Regions from separate parts of the Roseovarius pelagicus genome, predicted to be linked through region 1. Evidence: riboswitches for the same ligand, from Rfam matches in the RefSeq annotation. Region 1 holds a riboswitch; the other holds the start of a gene.
The links. Region 1 has a riboswitch for cobalamin ahead of N7U68_RS07755 (CbtB domain-containing protein). Riboswitches for the same ligand answer to the same signal wherever they lie in the genome.
Positions count from the first base shown of each region.

Region 2: linked by a shared signal. The riboswitch ahead of N7U68_RS01495 (hypothetical protein) and the one ahead of N7U68_RS07755 (CbtB domain-containing protein) in region 1 are both predicted to bind cobalamin.

Region 1 is NZ_CP106738.1:1,358,472-1,367,918, forward strand. It holds gene smc (chromosome segregation protein SMC) at 66-3,521, opposite strand; gene N7U68_RS07750 (D-amino acid dehydrogenase) at 3,814-5,073, shown strand; cobalamin riboswitch at 5,135-5,359, shown strand; gene N7U68_RS07755 (CbtB domain-containing protein) at 5,394-5,558, shown strand; gene N7U68_RS07760 (CbtA family protein) at 5,679-6,359, shown strand; gene N7U68_RS07765 (hypothetical protein) at 6,416-6,931, shown strand; gene N7U68_RS07770 (DUF1636 family protein) at 6,936-7,265, opposite strand; gene cobW (cobalamin biosynthesis protein CobW) at 7,338-8,417, shown strand; gene N7U68_RS07780 (GNAT family N-acetyltransferase) at 8,395-8,874, shown strand; gene cobN (cobaltochelatase subunit CobN) at 8,874-9,447, shown strand, end outside.
Region 2 is NZ_CP106738.1:76,511-85,957, forward strand. It holds gene tkt (transketolase) at 1-316, opposite strand, end outside; gene N7U68_RS01475 (coiled-coil domain-containing protein) at 515-1,078, shown strand; gene N7U68_RS01480 (cell division protein ZapA) at 1,078-1,473, shown strand; gene N7U68_RS01485 (hypothetical protein) at 1,558-2,016, opposite strand; gene N7U68_RS01490 (ATP-dependent helicase) at 2,382-4,733, shown strand; cobalamin riboswitch at 4,818-5,021, shown strand; gene N7U68_RS01495 (hypothetical protein) at 5,151-5,429, shown strand; gene N7U68_RS01500 (sugar O-acetyltransferase) at 5,429-5,983, shown strand; gene ade (adenine deaminase) at 6,049-7,743, shown strand; gene N7U68_RS01510 (TetR/AcrR family transcriptional regulator) at 7,825-8,475, opposite strand; gene N7U68_RS01515 (trimethylamine methyltransferase family protein) at 8,506-9,447, opposite strand, start outside.

The DNA of each region.
Region 1 (9,447 bases):
GTCCGATCTGGAAATGATCGTCGGAAGAGAACTCCGACGATTGTTGCGATTGCCTTCGGCAGGAATCAGGCGACCATCGCCTCGGCCTTGCGCAGATCCACTGACACCAATTGCGACACGCCCTGTTCAGCCATCGTAACGCCAAAGAGGCGGTCCATGCGGCTCATGGTGACGGCGTTGTGGGTGATGGTGAGAAAGCGGGTTTCGGTGCGGCGGCACATTTCATCCATCAGATCGCAGAACCGCGCCACGTTGGCATCATCGAGCGGCGCATCGACCTCGTCCAGAACACAAATCGGTGCGGGATTGGCAAGGAACACCGCGAAGATCAGCGCCAGCGCGGTCAGGGTCTGTTCCCCCCCGCTGAGCAGGCTGAGCACACTGAGTTTCTTGCCCGGCGGCTGACACATGATTTCCAGCCCGGCCTCCAGCGGATCATCGCTCTCGACCAGAACCAGATTGGCCTCGCCACCGCCAAAGAGATGCTTGAACAGCAGCGAAAAGTTGCTGTTAACCTGCTCGAAGGCCGTCAAGAGCCGCTCTCGACCCTCGCGGTTGAGGCCCGAAATGCCGCCACGCAATGCCTTGATCGCCTCTTCGAGGTCGGTCTTTTCGGCAACCAGCGCGTCATGCTCTTCCTGCACCTCCTTGGCGTCTTCTTCGGCGCGCAGGTTGACCGCGCCCAGCGCGTCGCGCTGACGCTTGAGACGGTTCACATCTGATTCGAGCGTGTCAGAGGCAGGCATGTTCTCAGGATCGGCATCGAGAGTTTCAAGCAGTGCCTCAGGCGTGCATTGCTGCTCTTCTTCGATGCGGTCGGCGGCAGTCTTGCGCGCCTCGCGGGCGGCATCCGTGCGAGCCTCTGACCGGGCGCGCGCCTCTCGCGCCTCGGAAGCGGCGCGTTCGGCATCGCGTTCGGCCAGACTGGCTGCGCGAGCAGCGGATTCACCCGCCGACAGGGCATCGGCGGCAGCGGCGCGGCGTGCTTCGGCAGTGCTGATGTTACCCGACATTTCGGCGCGGCTCTCGGCAATCTGGTCGGGCACTCCGGATGCATCCAGCAGTTCTGCCCCGGCGGCGTCCTTGCGCTCTGCCAGTTCGGCGCTGCGTTTTTCAGCAGTCTCAAGGCGATGGCGCCAACCGCTGATTTCCTTGGTCACTTCTTGCGTGCGGCGCAGACGCGCCTCGCCCTCTCGGCGCAGTTCGTCATGGGCAGAGCGGCGTGACATCATGGTGATGCGCGCGGCCTCGACCGTCAGCTTGATATCCTCGACGCGCGCGCGCTCTGCGTCCAGATCCCCCAGATCGGCCAGCCCTTTCTCGGCTTCTTTCAATTGCGTGCGGGCGGCCATCGCCTCTTCTTCGTGGCGGGTCACGGCCAGTCCCAGCGATTCCAGTTTCGATGCGGCGAGGTTGCGGTCAGCCTCGGCACGGCTTAGCGCGCGGTTGGCTTCGTTTACGGCCGTATCGGCCGCACGACGCGCGTTACGCGCATCCTTGTCCGCCTGCGTTCGCTCGGCCAGTTGCGTGCCCAGCAGTTCATGGGCACCACGGGCCCCATCCGCGCGGGCACTGGCATGTTCCAAGAGTTGTTTCAGCTCTTCCAGACGGTTGAGCTGTTCCAGCCGGAGGGCAGCGGCGGTCGGTGCGTCCTCGGCCCACGCCCGGAACCCGTCCCACCGCCACAAATCCCCCGCCAGTGACACCAGACGCTGGCCGGGCAGCAGATCCGCCTGCAGGCGCGGGCCATCCTCGGCCTCGATCAGGCCAATCTGGCCCATTCTGCGGGCCAGTACGCCGGGGGCCGTGACGTGGCGCGACAGCGGCGTCACACCGCCGGGCAATGCCTGCGGTGCTACGTATCCGGGCAGAATCGCCCAGCCGGACGGGCCGCTATCATCCACCTCAGGCGCGCGCAGATCATCCGACAATGCCGCGCCCAGCGCCTTTTCAAACCCCGGCTCGACCTGAAGACGGTCGAGTATCTGACCGCCATCGCCGGTGTCGCGATCCACAAGCCGCGCCAATGCCGATACTTCGGCGCTAAGCGCGTTCACTTCGCCCTCGGCCTCGGAACGTTCAGCGCGTGCGTCGGCCTCTCTCGACTGGGTTTCGGCGCGCGCTTCATCCGCGGCGATCAGGGCGGCTTCGGCTTCTTGCGCGGCTTGTGTTGCCGCGGCCTCGGCGGCCCCTGCGGCGGCGTGGTCGGTGCCAGCCTGCTCCAACGCTGTGCGCTGGGTTGCCGCGGCGCTGCGGGCGCGCTCGGCCTCTGCTTCGCTACGGGTCAGCAGGGTGCGGCTGTCCGATAGCAATCGCTGTGCGGACTGGTGGCGCGCGGCGAGGCGTGCCACGTCTTCGGTCAAGGTGCTGAGATCGCTCTCGCGATCCTGCAAGACACCGGCCGCATCGCGCGCCTCGGCGGCAGCGGCCTCTAGCCGCTGGTCGTGGCCTTCGCTGGCGCGTGCCAGTTCGCGCGCCTCCCATTCGAGCCGCTCTATGGTCTCGCCCGCGTCACGGTTCAGGCCGCTTTCGCGATCGATGTCACGGGCCAGTTGCTCGATACGCGAGCCAAGTGTTTCGATCCGTGTGCGGGCAGCTTTTTCCTGATCATCGAGCGCGCCACGCTGCACTTCCAGCCGTTGCAGAACGGCGGCGGCGATCGCCTCTTCTTCGCGCAGGGCGGGCAGCGCATCGTCGGCAGCAGTGCGCGCCTTGGACGCCTCGCGCGCGGCCCCCTCGGCGCGGGCTGTGGCGGTCGTGCGTTCGCGCAGTTCGGCTTGTGCAGCCGCCAGCGCCTCGTCCGCCTCTTTCCAGCGCCGGTACAGCAGCAACCCCTCGGCCTGCCGCAGTTCTTCGCCGATGGCACGATACCGGGCGGCCTGACGCGCCTGCCGACCCAGTTGTGCCAGTTGCGCCGCCAGTTGCTCGATCACGTCATCGACGCGGGTCAGGTTAGTCTCGGCACCTTTCAGCTTCAGCTCGGCCTCATGCCGACGCTGGTAGAGACCGGAAATGCCAGCTGCCTCTTCGAGGATGCGTCGCCGGGCCTTTGGCTTGGCGTTGATCAGTTCGGAAATCTGACCCTGTCTGACCAACGCGGGGGAATGTGCCCCGGTGGACGCATCGGCAAAGAGCATCTGCACGTCACGCGCGCGTACATCCTTGCCATTGACCTGATAGGCGCTGCCCACGTCGCGGGTGATGCGCCGGGTGATCTCGATATGATCGGAATCGTTGAACCCGGCAGGCGCAAGACGGTCGGCATTGTCGATATGTATCGTGACTTCGGCGAAGTTGCGCGCCGGACGCGAGGCCGCCCCGGCAAAGATCACGTCCTCCATCCCGCCGCCACGCATTGCAGTCGGGCGGTTTTCGCCCATGACCCAGCGCAATGCCTCCAGCAGATTCGATTTGCCACAGCCGTTCGGACCCACGACGCCTGTCCGCCCATCGGCGATAATCAGGTCAGTGGGATCAACGAAGCTCTTGAAGCCGGTCAGTCTGAGTTTAGAGAAGCGCAAATCGCCTGCCTGTCCTTTGCTGGATGTGTTTATGTCGCGTCGGAATTGGCGCCCAATGTGGCGAGCGTTCAAAGGGCATGTCAACGCAAAACCACTGGATATACCCCAAAGCCCGCACTTATCCACAAGATATTGCGCATCATATCCCGTTCCACACGCATCGCCGCAGTCTTCAGTCGCGAGAATAGACCAAATTCGGGAAATATCAGTACCTCGCGCGGAACGTCCCAGATCACTTGTGATTGCGCGACGGAGCGCCCATGCTGAGATTAACAAATCAGGAGGCCATCGGATGAAGATCATCGTTATGGGCGCAGGCGTCATTGGGGTCACAACGGCGTATTATCTGGCCAAGCAGGGTGCCGAGGTCGTCGTGCTCGACCGTCAGGCCGGGCCGGGGTTGGAGACCAGCTATGCCAACGCGGGCGAGCTGAGCTATGGCATGACATCGCCTTGGGCCGCGCCGGGCATTCCGATGAAGGCCGTAAAGTGGATGTTTATGAAGCGGCGACCGCTCTTTATCTGGCCATTGATCAGCCCGACCATGTGGAAATGGTGCGTGCAGATGGTCCGCAACTGCAACGAGGACGCCTACCGCCTGAACAAGGGGCGCATGGTCCGCGTCTCGAACTATTCGCGCGATGTAATGCCGGATCTGATTGCCGAGACAGGCATCGATTACGAGGGGCGCGAACAGGGTACACTGCAATTGTTTCGCACGAAGAAGCAACTGAAGGGGTCGAAGGCGGATCAGGACATTCTGGCTGAATACGATTCGCCATACGAAGTGCTGGACCGGGATGGCTGTATCGCCGTTGAGCCGGCCCTGGCCGAAGTGAAGGATAAATTCGTGGGCGGGTTGCGCCTGACCGCAGATCGCACCGGCGATTGCCGCCTTTTCACCATCGCGCTGGCCGAGAAATGCGCCGAAATGGGCGTCGAGTTCCAATACGGCCAGTCGATCCGATCCATCGCCATCGAAAATGATCAGGTAGCAGGCGTCGACACCGAGATCGCCGGACGGATTACCGGCGACGCCTATGTTTGTGCGTTGGGCAGTTATGGCCCGCGCGTGTTGAACCCGATCGGGGTCAAGCTGCCGGTCTATCCGGTCAAGGGATATTCCGTGACGCTGCCCGTGACCGAGGATCAATATGCGCCACAATCGACAATCATGGACGAGACCCACAAGGTCGCGATCACCCGGCTGGGCGACCGCATCCGTGTCGCCGGCACAGCAGAGATTGCAGGATTTTCCAACCGTCTGGGCCCGCACGCAACCGACACCGTCAAGCATGTGATCAGCGATCTGTTTCCACGCGGCGGCGACATCTCGCGCGCGGAAGGCTGGACCGGCCTGCGTCCGATGACACCCGATGGCACACCAGTGCTGGGTCCGTCAAAATACAGCAACCTGTTCCTGAATACTGGCCATGGCACACTGGGCTGGACGATGGCCTGCGGGTCGGGCCGGGCCGTGGCTGACGTGGTGCTGGGCCGCACGCCCGAAATCTCCTTCGACGGACTGACGGCGGACCGCTACGCGCGCTGATCAGGGTCGCTCCACACCCGCGCCGTGTCGGAATCGTCCTTGACGCATTCGCGGGGGCGGGTCATACCAGAGGAGCTAAGGTTCCCCAAAGACGCAAAGCGTCCGGGGATGAATTGGGAATGAAGTGACGGTGGACCCATGCAGGGCGCCCAGTCTTCAGCCGCCCCCGCGACTGTCAGCGGTGAGCCCCTGCCATATGCCACTGAACCCCACTCGGGGGTTTGGGAAGGCGGCAGTCAGGTGATGACCCGCAAGCCAGGACACCAGCCCTAGCTTGGTTCAAACGCGCCTCGGGTGAGAGGCGAGAAGGAGACGACAATATGACTGCACTGGTTCAATCCGCCGCAAAATCCACTGTCCTGCCCGCGATCATGGCGCTGGGTCTTGGGCTTGGCATCATCACAATCGCTGGTCACGTTCAGGCATCTGCCCTGCATGACGCAGCCCATGATGTGCGCCACGCCACCGGCTTCCCCTGCCACTGACAGAGATCCGCATTCTATCTGACGACAGATCGAATGCTGTGTGCAGATAACGTCTGAAATCCGTGCAGCAATTTTGCTGCCGATCAGCCGTTACTGCCAGCTAATGGGACTATTGAAACTATGTTTTCCAAGATTGTAACCAGCGCATTGTTCGCTGGTTTCTGTGCTGGGCTGATTGCCGCCCTCGTGCAGATTGTATTCGTGCAGCCTGTGCTGCTACATGCCGAACTCTACGAGGGCGGCGATCTGGTGCATTTTGGTGCTGATGCCGTCAGCGCGCATCCAGACCTTGGTGGTTTTGACGTCATGCGCAACGGGCTGTCTGTGTTGTTCATGGCGCTGACCTATGTGGGCTATGCGTTCATTCTGGTCGCCGTGATGAGCCTTGCGGCAGAGCGTGGCGCAGTGATCAACACGCGCACTGGTCTGATCTGGGGTATCGCGGGCTTTGTCACATGGCATTTTGCGCCGGCCTTCTCATTGCCCCCCGAAGTGCCGGGCGTGGCCGCAGCGGATGTGTTCGTTCGTCAAATCTGGTGGTGGGGCACAGTGGCGGCAACCGGCGTTGCGCTGGCGCTCATTGCATTCGGACGTTCCGCCCTTGCGTGGGGCGCTGCGATCGCGCTGCTTGTCGCACCGCATCTGATCGGCGCACCGCATCCCGACAGCTTTACCGGGCCGGTTCCTCCCGAGATCGCCGCACTCTTTGCGTCACGCGCGCTTGGCTTCGGCTTTGCCACATGGGTGGCGCTGGGGGGCCTCTGCGGGTACTTCTGGCAGCGCGAGAACGCGAACGCCTGAGCAATTAGTGTCCCGGCGGCCAGGCTGCCGGGACATGAACTTTGAGGGAGGCAGCCATGCCCAAGACCTTCATGTTTCTGATCATCGGCCTCTTTTTCGGTGCCGGGTTCGGGTTTCTTCTGGCCGCCACGTCGGGTGCGGAGCTGACAGGGCACGCGCATGGCACGGACGCCGCGCATGACCATAACGCCCATGACCACGGCGACGGGACGGGCGACATGGATGCTGACCACGCGATGCATGGCCAGTTGGTCGAGGCCGAAGCGCCGGTGCCCGACCTGATGCTACATGTGCTGCCCGACGGTCCGCAAAGCCGCAATCTGCATATCATGGTCAGCAACTTCGTCTTTGCGCCGCAAAACGTGAATGGCGGCCATGTGCCGGGTCAGGGACACGCCCATGTCTATGTGGACGGTGTAAAACAACCACGCGCCTATAGCCCCTACGTCCACCTACAGGCATTGCCCAAGGGCACACATGAGATTCGCGTCACGCTGAATGCCAACAATCACGGGCAGCTTGCGGTAGATGGCGTAGCTTTGACTGCCGAAACCACGATCACCATCGAATGACCGTTCAGGCAGGCACCCGGCCGATCAGGCAATGGCGCAACCGCCCTGCCCCGCGCGCATCCTCGATCCAGCCATCGGCGCTGGTGGCGTACATGCGAGCAAAGGCGACGAGATCGGCCAGATCAGTAGCAGGCGCGACATCACCAAACAGATATGTCGCCTTGGCCGGAGCTTTGAACGCAACGCTAAGCGGGCGGGCGCAATTCGACATGCACTCCCAATCGCGCACGTCATATACCAACTCTGCCGTCGCCAATGCACGGCGCACGGCCCCTGCAAACCCCTTGCCATCCGCTCCGTCGCACGTAGAACAGATCACGATCTGGTGCGTCATTGCCGCCTCTCCTTTGGGGTATGGCCTAGGCGATCCCCAAAACCCACGCAAGCCCCTCTGAGGAGCCACCCCATGCAAGCCAAAATTCCCGCCACAGTCGTCACCGGTTTTCTTGGTGCGGGCAAAACCACGCTGATCCGACACATGCTGGAAAATGCCAAGGGCCGCCGCATCGCGCTCATTATCAACGAGTTTGGCGATCTCGGCGTTGATGGGGATATCCTGAAAGGCTGCGGCGACGAAACTTGCAGCGAGGATGATGTGATGGAGTTGAGCAACGGCTGCATCTGCTGCACCGTGGCGGATGATTTTATCCCAACGATGCAAAAGCTGCTGGACCGAGAGAACGCCCCTGATCATATCGTGATCGAGACGTCGGGGCTGGCGCTGCCGCAGCCGTTGGTGCGCGCCTTTAACTGGCCCGAGATTTCGACCCGCGTGACGGTCGATGGCGTCGTCACCGTGGTCGACGGCAAGGCGGTGAGCGAAGGTCGCTTTGCCCATAACGTCGCCGCCGTCGACGCACAGCGCAAGCTGGACGAGAACCTGGACCATGAAACGCCCCTGTCAGAGCTGTTCGAGGATCAGATCGCCTGTGCCGACATGATCGTGGTCAACAAATCCGACCTGCTGGGCGCGGATGAGGCTGATGCGCTGGTTGCGCGGCTTAAGGGCGAAAGCCGCAAGGGCGTGCAGGTGGTCAAATCCACGATGGGCGCGTTGCCCGTCGATGTGCTGCTGGGGCAGGGAATCGGCGCCGAGGGTGATCTGGACGCGCGCCACGAGGTACACCACCATCACCACCATGACGACGACGATCATCACGACGATGAGGATCATCATCACGACCACGAACACACACATGGCCATGATGAATTCGAAAGCTTTGTCGTCACCCGCCCCGAGATCTCCGACCCGGCTGCCTTTGCCGCGCAAGTCGCGGATGTGATCCGCGCCCATGACATTTTGCGTCTCAAGGGATTTGCCGCCGTAGAAGGCAAACCGATGCGCCTGACCCTGCAAGCGGTCGGCCCGCGCGTCGATACCTATTTCGACCAACCGTTCGGCACGGCACCGCGCCAGACCCGGCTGGTGGTGATCGGTCAGTCGGGGCTGGATCGCGCCGCGATTGAAACCGCATTGTGCGCCTGATCCGATGCTGATCGTCGAACCTGCCCACCCGCTGGACGATGGCCCCCGTGCCCTGCTGGAGCAGAGCCATGACCTGATGACCACGTTGTTTGAGCCTGAGGAAAACTATTTCCTCGGGTTTGATGCGCTCTGTGCGCCCGAGGTTCACTTTATCGTCGCGCGCGAGGGCGATGCAGTGCTCGGCACCGCCGCCGTGGTGGACAAAGGCGACTACGGCGAGGTGAAATCCATGTTCACCAGCCCCGCCGCGCGCGGCAAGGGGGTCGGCGCGGCGCTGATGCGCGCGATTGAAGATCACGCCCGCACGGCGAAGCTGTCGGCGCTGAAACTGGAGACAGCGCGCGAACTGCCCGCCGCCATCCGCCTGTATGAGCGTCATGGCTTTACCGAATGTGACCGTTTTGGCGACTATATCCCCAACAGCACATCCTATTTCATGCAAAAGCAGATCGACTGATGCACTTGCTCGCTGCCACGCCCGGTGCCATCGACGACGGCAAAGAGCCCGTTGATCTGGGTCAGACACCTGCCGATCTGGTGGTGATCTCAGCCGCCGATACCGAGTTGGCCGCCCTCAGCACCGCCCGCGCAGAGATGGACGCGGCTCCGGGTTTGCGGTTGGCCAACCTCGCATATCTGCAACATCCCATGTCCGTCGATTTGCACATCGACGATTGCGCCGCCAAATCCCGTCTGGTGATTGCCCGCGTGTTGGGCGGCACCGGCTATTGGCGCTATGGCACAGAACAATACGCGGCCCGCCTGCGCGAGGCCGGTGTGCCGCTGGCTCTGCTGCCCGGCGATGACAAGCCCGACGGCGAGCTGCGCAATCTGTCAACGGTCTCGGATACGGATTATGATGCACTCTGGTCCTATCTGGTCGAGGGCGGACCAGAAAATTCGCAGAATTTTCTGAGCTACGCTCGCATGATGCTGGAGGGCGGCGAAGCCCCCGCCGCACCCGCACCACTGCTGCGCGCCGGTGTCTACTGGCCCGGTGCGGGCCTGTCGGATCTGGCTGCGGCCCAGG
Region 2 (9,447 bases), 1.3 Mb from region 1:
GGGCGCCCCATTGGCGGAAATTCTTGATCTCGCTCAGCGGGAACTGTTCATCGCCGACGAGGTGCAGCAGCGAATATAGCAACATGGAGCCGTGGCCCGCGCTGAGGATGAACCGATCGCGGTCGGGCCAGTTGGGAGCAGAGGCGTCGAATTTCAGGTGCTTCTCAAAGAGCACGGTTGCCACATCGGCCATGCCCATCGGCATGCCGGAGTGACCGGAGTTGGCCGCGTTCACGGCATCGAGCGTCAACGCGCGAATGGCGGTCGCCTTGGACCAGTGATCGGGGTTGGCGGTACGCAGGGCGGCGATATCCACGGTGGCTCTTCCTTTGAATGGCAACATCAATGGGCTGAATACCAGCTAAGAGGCAAAGATCAAGCGCCCGGAACGCGACGTATGGCGCGCAGGACAGCAAGGGGGAGCATTTTTCTCAATCCTTGGGTAGACTTGCTGCCAATGAGGTGTTTGGGCGATTCTGCCGCACGCCGAAAAACGAAGTGAGGATCTGAGGAGATGAGCGACATAGACGCCATGCAGGGCCGTATCATGGCCGCGCTGGACCGTATCGGTCAGGGGTTGGACACGTTGAGCGCCGATAGCGGCGCGGATGGCAGCGCAGAGACTGAAAAACTGCGTCGGGAACTGGAAGATGAGAAACTGGCCAATGCGCAACTCGAAGAGCGGGTGAAGACGCTGAAGGCGCGGCTGCAAGAGGCGGAAGAGGCCGCCGAGCAGGCGGCTGCGGTTGCGGATAGCAGTGCTGAAGAAGCGCATTCCGAGGCACTGCGCAAGCTGGACGCCGATTTACAGTCATTGCGTCATGCCAACCAGCAGCTACGCGACAACAATGCGGCATTGCGCGAGGCCAATGCCACCGGCGTGGTCGAGCCGCACCTGATCAACAAGGCGATGATGGCCGAATTGGAAGGGTTGCGTGCGGTACGCGCATCTGACCGGACCGAGGTGGATGCGGTTCTGGCCGAACTGGACAAGGTCGTGCGCGCGGCGGGGCAAGAGGCCGCTGCGGCGACCGACGACGACACGACAGCCCAGCCCGCTGATCAGGAGGATGAATGATGCCCGAGATTGATATCGAGATCGGCGGACGGACATTTCAGGTCGCATGTCAGCAGGGCGAGGAACATTACCTGCAAGCCGCAGCCAAGATGCTGGATGATGAGGCCGCGGTTCTGGCGGCACAGATTGGGCGCATACCCGAGGCGCGTATGCTGCTGATGGCGGGGTTGATGCTGGCCGACAAGACGGCGGGCATGCAGGACAAGCTGCGTGAAGCCGAGGATGCGATGGCCGAAAAAGAGGCAGAACTGGCGCAGTTGCGGGATGCGCCCGCGCCTGAGCCCGAACGTATCGAGGTGCCGGTGGTGCCAACGGCGGTGACCGATACACTGGCAGAGATTGCTGCCCGTGCCGAGGCTTTGGCCGAGACGGTCGATGGTAAGGCGGCAGGTTAAAACTGACCGACAAACCATTGAAGTGAAATCAGAAAAGGGCCGGCGGTGGGGCCGACCCTTTTCCTTTGTTTCTGGTCTGTAAGGTTACTGACCAAATTGACCGGGGTTTTCAATCCGCTCAATCTCGGCCATTTCGTCGGCTGTCATGCCGATCATGTAGCGTGGGCCGTCCACATCATCGACAATGGTGATGTCGCTGACGGGGAAATACATGAAGCTTTCATCGCTTTCATCGACTGGATCGACCACAACACCTTGAATGGTGCCAGCATTGGTCATCCATACGTCTTCGACGTCGCCAATTTTGACAAAGGCGTTACGATCAAGACCTTCGACGCTGAGATTGCCGGCGCCCTGATTGGTGGTGAAAACATCGCTGCCGATCAGCGTGGCAACGCCGTAGGTGGCCGCGTCCGGGCTAAGTGGGCCGTCTTGGCCGACCTCTGAACCGAGCTGTTCCAGCTGGGTCGTGGCGGTGTTGTCTGCGAGGACCGGAGTGGCGAAAAGAGCCAGTGCGGCGACCGTGGTTGTAAAGCGTTTCATCAGATTTCCTCCTTGGGGTTTCCGAAGTCGTTTCGATTATGCAGCCACAACGTCGCTACCCCTGTTGTTGGTTCCCATGACAGATGGCGATTGTGGGCGAAACCCTGTGGAAAGACCCAGTATGATGCTACGGCATACATTAGTTATGTGGTAGAAGTATTATAAAAATCAGTATCTTATATGGTTTCCTTAACAAATTCGTGATCTGAGCATATTTATATTCAAATAGGCCCGCGACGTAACGGCAAGCGGTGGCGCGATGCAGCGTTTACACGAGAAATACCGGCGCAAGCGGTGTTAAAAACACAAGAACATAGGCTGAACATCTCTTTATTTCACTGCATTGGCGCGCTAGGGTCTGCGCCATGAGCAGTTATGACGAATCCGACGCCTTTGAAGGCGCATCGCTGGCCGCGCGGGCAATGGCCGCCCGTGGCGCGCCATATTTGGACGAACTGAACCCGGCGCAGCGGGCCGCGGTCGAGGCGCTGGATGGTCCGGTCCTGATGCTGGCGGGGGCCGGCACCGGCAAGACCAAGGCGCTGACCGCACGGATCGTGCATCTGCTGAACACCGGGCGGGCGCGCCCGAACGAGATCCTGTCGGTTACGTTCACCAACAAGGCCGCGCGCGAGATGAAAGATCGCGTTGGCCGCCTGTTGGGGCAGAGCATCGAGGGGATGCCGTGGCTGGGCACCTTTCATTCGATTTGTGTCAAGCTGCTGCGCCGCCACGCCGAACTGGTCGGGCTGAAGTCGAATTTTACCATTCTGGACACCGACGATCAAGTTCGGCTGATGAAGCAGTTGATTCAGGCTGCGGGTATTGATGACAAGCGGTGGCCCGCACGCATGCTGGCCGGCATTATCGACAATTGGAAGAACCGGGCATGGACGCCCGCGAACCTGCCCGCGTCCGAGGCCGGGGCCTATGACGGCAAGGGGCCGCAGTTATACGCGCTCTATCAGGCGCGGTTGAAGGAACTGAACGCAGTGGATTTCGGTGATCTGCTGCTGCATGTGGTCACGATTTTTCAGACACATGACGATGTTTTGCAGCAGTATCAGCGGTGGTTCCGCTATATTCTGGTGGACGAGTATCAGGATACCAACGTGGCGCAGTACCTGTGGCTGCGGCTATTGGCCGGAGCGCACAAGAATATCTGCTGTGTCGGAGATGACGATCAGTCGATCTATGGCTGGCGTGGTGCAGAAGTAGGCAATATCCTGCGGTTTGAAAAGGATTTTCCCGGCGCACATGTGGTCAGGCTGGAGCAGAATTACCGCTCGACCCCGCATATTCTGGCCGCTGCCTCTGGCGTGATCGCGGGCAACAAGGGGCGATTGGGCAAGGAGTTGTGGACCGAGGCCGAGGAGGGCGAGAAGGTACGCCTGATCGGCCATTGGGACGGCGAGGAAGAGGCCCGCTGGATCGGCGAAGAAATCGAGGCGATGCAGGGCGGCACGCGTGGGATGCGTCCCATCCGCCGGGATGAGGTGGCGATCTTGGTACGCGCGTCCCACCAGATGCGCGCGTTCGAGGATCGGTTTCTGACCATCGGATTACCTTATCGGGTGATCGGCGGACCGCGCTTTTATGAGCGGATGGAGATTCGCGACGCGATGGCCTATTTCCGCGTTGTGACCAGCCCGAGCGATGATCTGGCATTCGAGCGGATCGTGAACACGCCCAAACGCGGGCTGGGTGACAAAGCGCAACAAACCATCCAGCGGATTGCCCGCGCCAATGGTGTGCCGCTGGTCCAGGGCGCGGCACTGGCGGTCGAGCAGGGCGAGATCAAGGGTAAGGGTGGCACCGAGTTGGCGCGTCTGCTGGACGGTCTGACGCGCTGGGGCCGGTTGATCGGGGATGCTAGTGTCAGCCATGTCGAGTTGGCCGAGATGATCCTAGATGAGAGCGGCTATACCGGCATGTGGCAAAACGACAAGACGCCCGAGGCGCCCGGTCGGCTGGAGAACCTCAAGGAATTGGTCAAGGCGCTGGAGCAGTTCGAGAACCTGCAAGGGTTTCTGGAGCATGTCAGTCTGATCATGGACAACGAAAGCGATGATACTGAGGAAAAAGTCAGCATCATGACGCTGCACGCGGCCAAGGGGCTGGAATTTCCCGCCGTGTTTCTGCCGGGCTGGGAGGATGGGCTGTTTCCGTCGCAGCGGTCTATGGACGAGAGCGGCCAAGTGGGCGTCGAGGAAGAACGGCGGCTGGCCTATGTCGGTATCACGCGGGCCGAAGAAGTCTGTACCATCTCATTTGCGGGCAACCGGCGGGTGTTCGGCCAATGGCAGTCCGCGTTGCCGTCGCGTTTCATCGATGAGTTGCCTGAGGCACATGTGGAGGTGCTGACGCCTCCGGGCCTCTATGGTGGTGGCTATGGCGCGGCGGGGATGGGGGGCGTGCAGAGCAGCATTGATGCGCGGGTCGCCGAGGCCAACGTTTACAATTCCCCCGGCTGGAAACGCCTGCAGGCGCGCGCCGGGCAGCGGCCTGTGGCGCAACCCGGCGAGGCGCGCAATACCGTGATCGACATGAAGGCGGTCAGTTCCCACAGCGTCGGCGAGCGCGTGTTTCATCAGAAATTCGGTTATGGCGCGATCATCGGGATCGAAGGCGACAAGCTGGAAATCGACTTTGAAAAGGCGGGTACCAAGAAAGTCGTGGCCCGGTTTATTTCTGCGGCGGATGATATCCCGTTTTAAATGGGATCAGCCGAGAAACCGCATCGCCTGCGTAATTCACCCCCAACCTGCCGCAAACAAGGTTTGCGCAACCTCGTACCGCTGCTACCATGTCATTTCCAAGGTGCCGCAGAATACGCGGAGAATTGGGAAGCCGGTGCAAGTCCGGCGCTGCCCCCGCAACGGTAAGGGAGGGTGATCGGGCGATATGCCACTGGGCCATCTGCGGTCTGGGAAGGTGCCATGATCACTTGGGTCCGCAAGACCCACCGACCAAGCCCGGAAACCAGCCTGGCCAGGGAATCCCTGGAACGTGACGTCGAATCGCGAGGGGCGATATGGGCGGTGATCGTGCCCGGGACATCGTGCCGGTTCGGTGCATCTCTCTCGTTATCCCTTGCCCTGATTGGCCCGGGGTGTGGCCACGGAGAAGAGAATATGAGTGTAACAGAGATCATCGCTGGGCTGGAACAGAATGGGGCGACCGGTGACGCGGCTATGGTTGCCGCGCGTCTGGGGTTTCTTGAATGGGCGTTTGCGGGCGCGCGGCCTGCAACCCCGGACGCGGCGCGTGCGGCCCTGAGCGAGCGTGCGGTACAACGCGCCGAGAGCGCGGCGGCGCAGGCCTTTGTGGCATATCTGCAAGACGCGACGCGCCCGATCACGGGCTCAGTGCGTCCGGGGGGCAAGCGGCGACGCCGCGCGCGGCCACATTGATGGCGCCGCTGACAGAACGGGACAAGATGCAGGCTGGCGATTGGTATCGGTGCCTTGACCCCGACCTGTTGGCGATGCAGGCGCGCGCCCGCGATGCCTGCCACCAGCACAGCACCACCGCACCCGACACGCGCGGGCCCATCGGCGCGACATTGCGCGCGCTGATGGCGCAGGTCGGCGAGGGGACCTTTGTCGAGGCGCCGTTTCATTGTGCATATGGGATCAACATTCATCTGGGGCGCGATGTCTATCTGAACGCAGGTTGCACCATTCTGGATACGGCACCGGTGCATATCGGCGATCGTTGCATGCTGGGGCCGCAGGTGCAGATTTATTGCCCCGAGCATCACCACGATCCTGTTCAGCGCCGGGCGGGGCTGGAACGTGCGCATCCCGTGACGCTGGGCGCGGATGTCTGGATCGGCGGCGGTGCGACCCTACTGGGTGGGGTGACGATTGGGGCTGGTGCGATTGTCGGCGCGGGCAGTGTGGTGACCCGCGACGTGCCGCAGGGGGCCACGGTGATGGGCAATCCGGCGCGCCAGCGCGGCTGAGGTTTCCACGACCCGCGCGGTCCCTTAGGATGGTTGTATCGCATCGCACCTGACAGGAGCATACTATGGCCGATCTTGAGACCCGTATCGCGCAAGGCAGGGGCGACATGCCTGCCGATCTGGTGCTGCGCGGCGGGCGGATGTTCGATCTGGTGACCGGCGAGATGCTGACTGGTGATGTGGCGATCTGCGGCGATCAGGTGGTGGGTATCTGCGATACTTATGACGGACGAGAGGTGATCGACGTTTCCGGCCTGACGCTGGTGCCGGGATTCATCGACACGCATCTGCATATCGAGAGCAGCCTTGTCACACCTTTCGAGTTCGACCGCTGCGTGGCGCCGCACGGGGTAACAACAGCGATCTGCGACCCACACGAGATTGCCAATGTGATCGGCCCGGACGGCATCCGCTGGTTTCAGGCAGCAAGCGAGCGCACGGTGATGGATATTCGGGTGCAGCTCAGTTCCTGTGTGCCATCGACCGAGATGGAAACCGCAGGCGCGCGGATCGACGCGGCGGATCTGGCACCACTGATGGGTCATGCGTCGGGCATCGGGCTGGCGGAGTTTATGAATTATCCCGGTGTGATCCATCGCGATCCGGGCGCGATGGCCAAGCTGGCGCTGTTCGCGGGCGGGCATGTTGACGGGCATTGCCCGCAACTGACAGGGCGGGACCTGAACGCCTATATCGCGGCGGGCATCCGTACCGAGCATGAGGCGACCACAGCCGAGGAGGCGCTGGAAAAGCTTCGCAAGGGGATGCGGGTGCTGATCCGCGAGGGATCGGTGTCCAAGGACCTGAATGCCTTGCAGCCGCTGCTGAACGAGCGCACTGCGCCTTACATGTGTCTGTGTACCGATGATCGAAACCCGTTGGACATCGCGGAGCAAGGGCATCTGGATTACATGATCCGCACGCTGATTTCGCTGGGCACGTCGCCCTTGGCCGCCTATCGCGCGGCGTCCTTGTCGGCGGCAGAGGCATTCGGGCTGAAGGATCGTGGCATGATCGCCCCGGGTCAGCGCGCTGATATCGTCGCGGTCGGCAGTCTAGAGGCGTGCGATGTGCAAGCGGTGTTTTGCGCCGGGCAGCGGGTCGACGCGCGCGCCTTTGATGCGCGCGGGACGTTGGAGCCTATCGGGCGGAATTCAGTCAAAGCCCCACGGCTGGAGGCAGCGCATTTCCGGGCCAAGGCCAACCGCGAGGACACCGATGTGATCGGTATTGTCGAGGGCAGGATCATCACGGAGCATCTAAAAGAACAGATCGCGATCGAGGACGGAGACAAGCGCCCGGACCCGGCCCGCGATCTGGCGCGTATCGCCGTGGTCGAGCGGCATGGCAAGAACGGCAATATCGCTACTGGTTTCGTCCGTGGCTTTGGCCTGAAGAGCGGGGCCATTGCCTCGACCGTGTGTCACGACCATCACAACATTGCCTGCGTGGGCGTGGATTATGCCGATATGGCGCTGGCGGCCAACCGGCTGGGCGAGATCGAGGGTGGTTTCGTCGTGGCGCAGGGCGGGCGGGTGCTGGCCGAACTGGCGCTGCCGGTGGCCGGGCTGATGAGCCTTGCACCGTTCGAGGACGTGCGCGACCGGCTGGTAGAGTTGCGCGATGCGGCGGTCAGCCTCGGGGTGGAACTGCACGAGCCGTTCCTGCAACTGGCCTTTCTTGCGTTGCCGGTCATTCCGGCCTTGAAGATCACCGACCGGGGCATGGTGGATGTGACCCGGTTCGAGATCATCGGCTAGGAGCCCGCAGGGCGGGTGGCCTGCTATCGGGCCTTTCGTGCGACTCCAATCTCAATGCGCGCTAAGGATAGCGAGGTAAAATTACGTCATGTGTGTTTTGGCATAGGCGATGGCCGCCTCTACCTCTGGGGCGGACGGGACGACGCCGGTGAAGCCCAGCAGATAGCCTTCGGTCCGCTCGATCCGGTCAGCGGCAGGTTCTTGCAGGTCCAGAGCGTAATAACCAATCTGTTGATAATATAGGATCCTGGCCCGCACATCGGCCTCGTAATTGCTATAGCCGTGGCGCGCGAACATCGCGGCAATTGCCGCATGGCGGGTGGCGTCGGTGTTCTCGATGACGCGGCGAATAGCGGTATCACGGCGGGCCCATTCGCGCACGGCAAAATCAAGTTTGTGATTAAAGAGTGCGGGGTTGATGAAGGCGCGAAACAGCAGACAAACCGCCTGCGTGATCGTGTCCGAGGGCATCGCGGCGTGGCGCAGGACAATGCCGGTGTTGGTGCTTTCCCAAACTTCGAGAAGTGCATCAAGAAGATCCTGCCGCGTATTGAAATACCAGTAGAAACTGGATCGAGATACGCCCAGCCGTTGGCCTAATCCCAGAATTTTGACGTGGCTGACACCGTCGCTGATGAGCACGTCCATCGCCATGCTCAACCAGTCGTCGCGGGTGGCCTTGACGTTACCGCCCGGAGAGTGCTTAGGGGTGTTATCTGTCGGGTTTGTCACGTTTGTCTTTCATCAGTCCGGTGGGTTGGCTCAACTTTCGGGTAGCGCGCCGCCCGCCTCTGTACCGCGCACGATGGCGTCATTGAGGGCTGCGGCACGATCGGGGTTGATGGCGGGAGGTCTGAACCCTGCCAGAATCTCCTGCCATTTGTGCGTGGCACGGGCATTGGCATCCTGCGCGCCGCGTTCTGTCCATGTGCCGAAATTCGACCAGTCGCCGATGAGCGGCTCGTAAAATTCGCTCTGGTAGCGTTCCAAAGTGTGCTGCGCGCCAAAGAAATGTCCGCCGGGTTGCACTTCTTCCAGCGCCGAAAGGCCGATATCGGCGTCGGTGGCGCTGACCCCGGCGCAAAGCTCTGCCACCATTTGCAACACTTCCATATCGGTGATCAGCTTTTCATAGCTGACAGTCAGCCCGCCCTCGATCCAGCCCGCAGCATGCACGATGACGGTGGCGCCTGCCAGCAAGCAGCCCCAACTGCCGAACTGGGTTTCGTTCGCGGCCTGCGCGTCGTTGATGTTGGCCGCCGATCCAGAGGCTCCGCGCCACGGCAGGCCAATCCTGCGCGCCAGTTGGCCCGCTGCCACAGACGCCTGAAAATGTTCAGGGGTGCCAAAGGCGGGGGCCCCTGATTTCATATCAACGTTCGAGGTGAACGTGCCGTAACACACTGGCGCGCCGGGCTGGGCCAGTTGCGTCAGGGTGATCGCGGCCAATGCTTCGGCATGGCTGAGCGTGATCGCGCCCGCGACGGTGATCGGTCCCATCGCGCCCATCAACGTGAACGGGGTGACAATGCTGACCTGTCGGGCGCGGGCAAAGTCAATCAGACCTTGGGCCATCGGTGTATCAATCTGACGGGGTGAATTGGTGTTTATGATTGTATAACAATGGGGTGCGCTGTGAAATTCATCATCTGTCAGGCCTCTGAAGTCGCGCAACAATTCAAAGCTTTGCTGCACTTGCGGTGT